2 linked regions of the Ruminococcus albus AD2013 genome follow. The protein of the gene in region 2 interacts with the protein of the main gene of each other region in a pairwise test. Links are inferred from orthologs where the notes say so. Each region holds a gene or a part of one and is shown on either strand. Other genes may lie near its edges.

Evidence for each region.
Region 1: the proteins of N773_RS0112845 (region 2) and N773_RS0102020 interact in binary tests that used the Bacillus subtilis proteins (3 or more experiments, as listed by UniProt). The link is inferred for Ruminococcus albus AD2013 from one-to-one orthologs.

Annotation. Positions count from the first base shown.
Region 1 is NZ_JAGS01000001.1:466,069-470,031, reverse strand. The notes cover bases 332-3,217. They hold N773_RS0102020 (PTS fructose transporter subunit IIABC), read left to right. Parts: upstream 332-757; coding sequence 758-2,677; downstream 2,678-3,217. Other genes in these bases: N773_RS0102015 (HPr family phosphocarrier protein), read left to right, coding at 2,736-3,002; pfkB (1-phosphofructokinase), read left to right, coding at 332-732. Also shown: more of pfkB, read left to right, coding at 1-331; eno (phosphopyruvate hydratase), read right to left, coding at 3,284-3,963. UniProt on the Bacillus subtilis protein: The phosphoenolpyruvate-dependent sugar phosphotransferase system (sugar PTS), a major carbohydrate active transport system, catalyzes the phosphorylation of incoming sugar substrates concomitantly with their translocation across the cell membrane.
Region 2 is NZ_JAGS01000001.1:2,877,916-2,881,783, forward strand. The notes cover bases 823-3,613. They hold N773_RS0112845 (glycosyltransferase family 2 protein), read right to left. Parts: upstream 2,804-3,613; coding sequence 1,841-2,803; downstream 823-1,840. Other genes in these bases: N773_RS0112835 (NAD(+) diphosphatase), read right to left, coding at 823-1,097; N773_RS0112840 (SseB family protein), read right to left, coding at 1,204-1,803; N773_RS0112850 (TatD family hydrolase), read right to left, coding at 2,838-3,613. In the rest of the region: N773_RS0112830 (Rqc2 family fibronectin-binding protein), read right to left, coding at 1-557; more of N773_RS0112835, read right to left, coding at 585-822; more of N773_RS0112850, read right to left, coding at 3,614-3,626; N773_RS0112855 (PASTA domain-containing protein), read right to left, coding at 3,776-3,868.

The DNA.
Region 1 (3,963 bases), 2.4 Mb from region 2 along the record:
GGCTTTACAGCAGGCTTTACCGGTGAGGCTATCGAAAACGGATTAATGGCTATGGGCATCGACGCTGATTTTGTCAGACTTGAAAAAGGCAATTCCCGCATAAACGTAAAAATAAAAACCAACGAAGAGACCGAGATCAACGGACAGGGACCTCACATTGATGAAAATGCCCTCGCTGCACTTTTCGGGAAACTTGATAAACTGAAAGACGGCGACACGCTAATACTAGCAGGAAGTATACCCAACAGCCTGCCTTCCGATATATACGAGAAGATCTTACAGCGGCTTTCGTGCAGGAATATCATGACAGTTGTGGACGCTACAAAAGATCTTCTGCTGAATGTTCTGAAATATGAACCGTTCCTTATCAAGCCAAATAATCACGAGCTGGGTGAGATGTTCGGCGTAAAACTCACCACTATCGATGAGATAGAAAAATATGCCAGAAAGCTTCAGGAAAAGGGTGCAAAGAACGTGCTGATATCTATGGCAGGCGACGGTGCACTTCTTGTTGACGAAAACGGGGAAACTCACATAAGCGGAGTTTGCAAAGGCATCGTTAAAAATTCGGTTGGAGCAGGCGATTCAATGGTAGCAGGCTTTGTGGCAGGTTCGGCAGAGGGCGATTACGAATATGCGCTGAAGCTCGGAACAGCGGCTGGCGGAGCAACAGCATTTTCAGACGGCCTAGCTACAAAAGAAAAAATAACAGAGCTTCTGAATACACTTTGATATCATCAGAGAAGGAGGAAAATTTATGAAAATAGTTGATTTGCTAAGTAAGAACAGCATACAGCTTGGCGCTTCACCAAGATCAAAGTCCGAAGCGATCGATATGCTTATAGACCTTCAGGTAAAAGGCGGCAGTATCGCCGACAAGGACGCATACAAAGCGGGAATTCTTGCAAGAGAAGAAAAAGGTTCTACAGCAGTCGGCGAAGGCATCGCTATCCCCCATGCCAAAAGCGATGCGGTAAAGGCTCCTTCTCTGGCGGCTATGACGGTTCCCGATGGCGTTGATTATGAAGCTCTCGATGATGAACCTTCAAACCTGTTATTCATGATAGCAGCACCAAACGACGGTGATGTTCATCTTGAAGTGCTGTCCCGCCTTATGACAATACTTATGGATGAAGATTTCAGAGAAAAACTCCTGGGTGCACATGACGCGGATGAGTTCTTAAAGATAATAGACGATATGGAAAAGGAAAAATATCCCGATGAGCCTAAAGCAGAAAAGACTTCGGCAATGGGTTACAGAGTACTTGCCGTTACTGCTTGTCCCACAGGTATAGCACACACATATATGGCAGCCGAAGCCCTTGAAAAAGCGGGCAAAAAGCTTGGTATCACAATAAAAGTCGAAACAAACGGCTCGGGCGGCGCAAAGAATGTTCTCACTAAAGAGGATATCGAAAACTGCGACGGTATAATAATCGCAGCAGACAAGACGGTGGAAATGGCACGTTTTGACGGCAAAAAAGTTTTCAAAACAAAAGTGTCGGACGGAATAAAGATCCCTGAAGAACTGATAAAGCGAATTGAATCAGGCGATGTTCCAGTATATCATCATGAGGGCGGAGCAGACAGCAGCATTTCAGCTTCGGGCGATGATGAAAACTTCGGCAGAAAACTTTATAAGCACCTGATGAACGGTGTATCGAATATGCTGCCCTTCACGGTAGCAGGCGGTATCTTCATAGCTCTGGCATTCCTGATAGACTCCCTTGGCGGAGCACCGCAGGACGGCGACTTTGGTACGCATCTGGCAGCAGCAGCGTGGTTCAAAACTATCGGCGGCTATGCTTTCCAGTTTATGGTACCGATACTTGCAGGATATATCGGTCTTAGTATCGCAGACAGACCTGGTCTTCTGGTCGGTATGGCAGGCGGAGCAATGGCGGCAGCTGGCGCAACCTTTGCAAACCCCGACGGAAATGTTCCATCTGGCTTCCTCGGAGCTTTGCTGGCAGGATTCCTCGGCGGTTACCTTATGCTTGCACTTGAAAAGGCTTGCAATGGTCTGCCAAAATCACTCAACGGCATCAAGCCCGTACTTATCTATCCTCTTGGCGGACTTGGAATAGTTGCTATCATGATGTGTGCAGTCAACCCGATAATGGGTATACTCAATGAAGGACTTGCAAACCTGCTCACCAACATGGGAAGCTCCAGCAAAGTGCTTCTGGGCTTTGTACTCGGTGCGATGATGTCCATAGATATGGGCGGACCTTTCAACAAGGCAGCTTATGTATTCGGTACAGCAGCTATCACTTCTGAGAATTTCGACATCATGGCAGCCGTAATGGTCGGCGGAATGGTTCCTCCTATTGCTATAGCTCTCGCTACTACTTTCTTTAAAAACCGCTGGACCGAAGAAGAAATCAAAAACGGTCCCGTAAACTACATAATGGGTCTTAGCTTCATCACTGAAGGTGCTATCCCATACGCAGCAGCTGACCCCACAAGAGTTATCCCCTCTTGTATGATAGGTGCAGGAACAGCAGGAGCTCTTTCAATGGCATTCGGCTGTTCCCTCAGAGCACCTCACGGCGGTATATTCGTATTCCCTGTTGTCGGCAATCCTATACAGTATATACTTGCACTTGCTATCGGTTCGGTAGTAGGAATGATCATGCTAGTACTTCTTAAAAAGAAGCAGCCCAAGGCAGAATAACACATCGACCATTTGACTATAAGACATTGGATATACTTTTGTAAAGGAGTGATCTTATATGGTATCCAAAAAAGTAGAGATCGTAAACGCAGAAGGTATGCACATGAGACCCGCAGGGCTTATTGCAAAAGCAGTAAAAGCTCATCCTGACAGCGAAGTGATACTTAAAGCCGAGGGAAAAGACATCAAGGCTAAAGCTGTAATGCAGATCATGGCAGCAGGATTGAAAAAGGGCACTGTAGTCGAGATCGTAGTAAACGGCGGAGAGGAACAGGCTGTTCTTGACGAGATAACTGCAATGTTCGAGAACGGATTCGGCGAGTAAAAGGATATGTGCTATTGTGATATAAACTAAATTGCAGCTATAGACCTATCACTGTATTGATCAAGCTGAGCAGTCGGTTTGCATTATTTATTCCGTTCTCAGATATCGACAAGAAATTTGTGCCGCTATTTGCAGTATATCCATCGAAAACAGTTACGGACATATTACGTATACGCAATGTGTGCAAAACCCTGCACTAAAAAAACAGAATAACAAAGAAAAGTGACAGCAGCCGTAGATCAGCTGCTGCCACTTTCTTATTGAAAGAGAAAATGATTATATTATTTCTTAACATTGAACGCGCCCATCTGAGGATAGCAAGCTGAATCACCCAGCTGTTCCTCTATGCGGAGAAGCTGGTTGTATTTAGCAACTCTCTCAGATCTGCTGGGTGCACCTGTTTTGATCTGGCAGGTGTTGAGCGCAACTGCAAGATCAGCAATAGTAGTATCAGCTGTCTCGCCCGAACGGTGAGAAGAAATTGATGTGTATCCTGCCTTGTGAGCCATTTTGATAGCTTCCAGAGTTTCGGATACAGAACCGATCTGGTTAAGCTTGATGAGTATAGAATTACCCGCACCAAGCTGAATACCCTTTGCAAGACGCTCTGTGTTGGTAACAAACAGGTCATCGCCCACAAGCTGAACTTTGTGACCTATCTGCTTTGTCATCTTTACCCAGCCGTCCCAGTCTTCTTCATCAAGACCGTCTTCAATAGAGATAATGGGGTACTTATCCACCAGTGCTTCCCAGTGTGCGATAAGTTCATCTGATGTGAACTCCTTACCGCTCTTGGGCTGCTTGTAGAATCCCTTGCCCTTTTCACTCTTCCATTCAGAAGAAGCAGCGTCCATAGCAATCATGAAATCCTTGCCTGGCTCGAAGCCTGCTTTCTTTACTGCTTCAAGTATCTTCTCGATAGCTTCTTCATCACTCTTCAGGTTGTTAGGTGCAAAACCAC
Region 2 (3,868 bases):
GAAAATTCTGCCAGTTTTTCTTCAAACTCTTCTCTTGAACATTCGGTCAGGGAAAGTCTGCCGTCGCTTTCGGGTAGGGTATATACTACACCCGGAAGCACGGGAGTTTCGGAAACTTCTGTCGAAACTCTTTTTATACTGTCGATGACTTTTCCGTTCTCGTCCGTCAGCAGGAGATTTGCTCTTCTGCCCATAAGTTCTACGGTGACGGTAAGTCTTACCATATCGCCAAGTTCGTTAGTGGCATCAAAATCAAGCATGATAACACGTTCTGCCCCGGGCTGTCTTATATCGATAAGCTTAGCGCCCGAAAGGTGCTTTCTCATCAACATACAGAACATTGGGGGCTGTTTGGGATTTTCGATATCAGCATTGGTCAGGTGCAGTCTTGCTGTGCCTGCCACTGTGTTTATCAGCAGTTTTTTAAGCCCGTCATAGGTACGGATCGCAAAAAGCAATTCACCTTTTGAGGGCTGATGTATCTTATCAACTCTGCCGCCTATAAGGGGCATGAGTTCCTTTTTTATCTCACCGAGAAAAACTCCGTCAAGAGCCATTGTTAATCGTCCTTTCCGATGCGGGGGTCACTTTTTTCCGAAATACTCACCCATGAATTTCTTATAGATAGCAAAAGCCGCATTGCCGGGTGAATCGGGGAAAATAGTTTCTATAACTTTTTCAGCGGGCACCCAGTCAGCCCAGTCAACTTCCGAGGACAGCACCAGCGGCTGTTTCTTCACCCTTGCGATAAAGCCGTGCATAAGAAGTCCCTGTTTCTCGAACCAGTAAGTTCCTGCGTAATCGAGTTTTTCGACTTTGATGCCTATCTCTTCAGCGACTTCCCTGACGGCTGTCTGTTCGGCGTTTTCACCCGGGGTGATATAGCCCGAAACGAAGGTGGTATACTTATCCGACATATAATCCTGCCGCAGAAGTGCTATCTCATCATATTCATTAGCTGCCAGAACTATCGAACAGCTGGGGAAAGTATCGAACCACAGTTTTTCACAGCCCTCGCAATAGGGCACAAGACCCTCATCGCCCGCAGGTCTTTCTGTCAGCTTTCTTCCGCACTGCGGACAGTATATGTATCTCATGTTGTTTCCTCCGCAAAAAGGTCGGAACAGTCTGCAAGCAAAGGGTATCTGCGGATACCCTTTGCTGTACCGCCGTCCCGACCGTAATGATCGTGGTATCTAAGCCTTACTGCTCTTCGGAAGAAGATACAGTGATATCAGGCTTTTCGCCCTCAGCAGCCTCCTGAGCAGCAGCCATTGCAGCGTCCTTGCTCTTCTTGAAGTTTATAAGGGTCTGCTTGATGGATTCCAGCATAGGCTTGGTGAAAGGCAGATTGTGCTCCTGGGTGAAGGGGTTTATAACGAAGCCTTCAACATTTGGAGTGCTCTCTGTCAGGTAAGCGATATCGCTGAACTTCATAGCGAAAGGTCTGTACAGCTGGTCTGTGTTCAGCTTCTTCAGCTCATCGGGATCGGTAAATACAGGGAAGAAAGATACAGAACCTGTCTGGTTGCCCTGCTCATCGCGGATAGGCTTGTTTACCAGCATGAACTTAGCTTCCTGCTTGTCCTTGAACTGAACGTGATTGTTCTGGTCAGCTACCAGCTCCTGACCCTTTTCAATGATAGCGGGTACAAGGAATGTTGATCTCAGTGCGGTATTGATGACCTTGTTCTGAGAGTCTGCATTGAATTCCTTTCTCATAGCATTGATAGCCTCTACCAGTGCGGTATTGTCTATCTTCTCCTGATTTACTGTTCCGGATATGTGTAAATTTTCAGCCATTTTCTTTTACTCCTTTTAAATAAATTTAAGTTTGTTATTATGCCTGTGTTTCCTCTAAGTTTATATCAACTATAAACTTAGGTCTTGCCTTTGTTTCAAGATATATCTTGCCGATATATTCACCGATAACTCCTATCGCCAGCATCTGCAGTCCACCAAGCGCCCACACAGATGTTATCGTTGAAGCCCAGCCCTTTACAGTCGAGCCGAATGCCTTTGTGAACAGGAAGTATATCAGCATTATCACCGAGATAACGAATATGAACACGCCCAGGGCGGTTATGAATCTGATAGGCTTTACCGAAAGGGAAGTTATGCCCTCAACTGCGAAAGCCAGCATCTTTTTCAGCGGATACTTTGATTCGCCCGCTACACGCTCGTTTCTCTCGTACTTAACGATGTCGCTCTTGTAGCCAACCATAGGCACCATTCCTCTCAGGAACAGGTTTACCTCCTTGAACTCTGCCAGCGCATCGACAGCTCTCTTGCTCATCAGTCTGTAATCAGCATGGTCGTAGGTTATCTCCACGCCCATGAATTCCAGCATTTTATAATAGCTTCTGGCTGTGTTCCTCTTGAATGCGGTATCGGTCTCTCTTGAAGACCTTACGCCGTAAACTATCTCACAGCCCTCGGCACGCTTTTCAAGCATACCGTCTATCGCATTGATATCGTCCTGTAAGTCTGCGTCCATAGATATCAGTATGTCCGCATATTTTCTGGCTGTCATAAGACCTGCCAGAAGTGCATTCTGGTGACCCTTGTTTCTTGAAAGCTTTATTCCTGTGAACAGGTTTGTCTGGGGCATATCGTGAAGTTTCTGTATAACTTCCCAGGTATTGTCCTTTGAACCGTCGTCCACGAACATTACTTTACTGTCACTGCTTACCTTGCCCTCAGCAATAAGCCCGTCCATCTTTTTCATAAGAGCTTTTGCAGTTATGGGCAGCATCTCCTCCTCGTTGTAACATGGTATCACCAAATACAGTGTCTCCGCCAATTCATTCATCTCCAAAACTATAATATCGCTTCGGTCAGCTTATCCCGAAAAGTCTGCACGCATTCTCGTTAGTTGCCCGAAGTACTTCTTCTGCGGAAACTCCCTTTATCTCCGCCATGACTTTTGCAGTCTCGGCTATCATTGAACTGTCACTGCGCTCGCCCCTGTAAGGCGGTGGTGCCATATACGGACAGTCCGTTTCAAGCAGCAGCCGTTCAAGCGGCACTGCTTCGCAGGCACGTTTAGCTTTCTTGTTGTTTTTGAAAGCCAGAGCCCCTGTGAATCCTATATACATACCCAGCCCCACGACTTCCTCAGCCGTTTCAGCCGAACCCGAAAAACAGTGCATAACACCCGCGGGTCTCAGTTCACTGAGAACGCCCATACATTCCTCCGTCGCGTCGCGGCAGTGGATTATAACGGGGAGTCCTTTTTCATTTGCGAACTTTACCTGATCTATAAAAAGGGTCTTCTGCTTATCGGCATTATAGCCCTCATAGTGGTGGTCGAGACCAATCTCGCCAACTGCCCTGAGTTTGCCTGTTGCTGATGCTTTTTCATACAGCGTTTTCAGTATCTCCATATAATTATCGGGGACATCGTCCGCATACTCTGGGTGGAAGCCTATGGAGGTATAGTAATTCCCGTACCTTTCAGCCGTTTTGATACCAAACAGCGAGGACTTCTCATCTACTGCCGCGTGGAGCATCTTGTCTACAACATGACCCTCATCTACCAGCAGTTTGTTTAACAGTTCGTATCTGTCCTCATCAAAAGCATTGTCATCATAATGACAATGTGAGTCAAATATCAGCCCTGCCATAGATATCTCCTTTCTGTTCGATATATACAAAAAATATTATAACACATTTATCTACATTTGTAAAGAACTTTTTTTGTCTTTTTAGTAAAAATCACAGCAAAAAATGCGCCCGTTGGATCGAGCGCATTTTGCTGTTGATCATCTTTGCTTTAATTCTGGGAAGAAATAGCAAGCAAACCGTCTTTGTCATAATCAGTGATAGCTTTTAATTCACCTGTTCTGAAATCTGCTTCTACTTTATA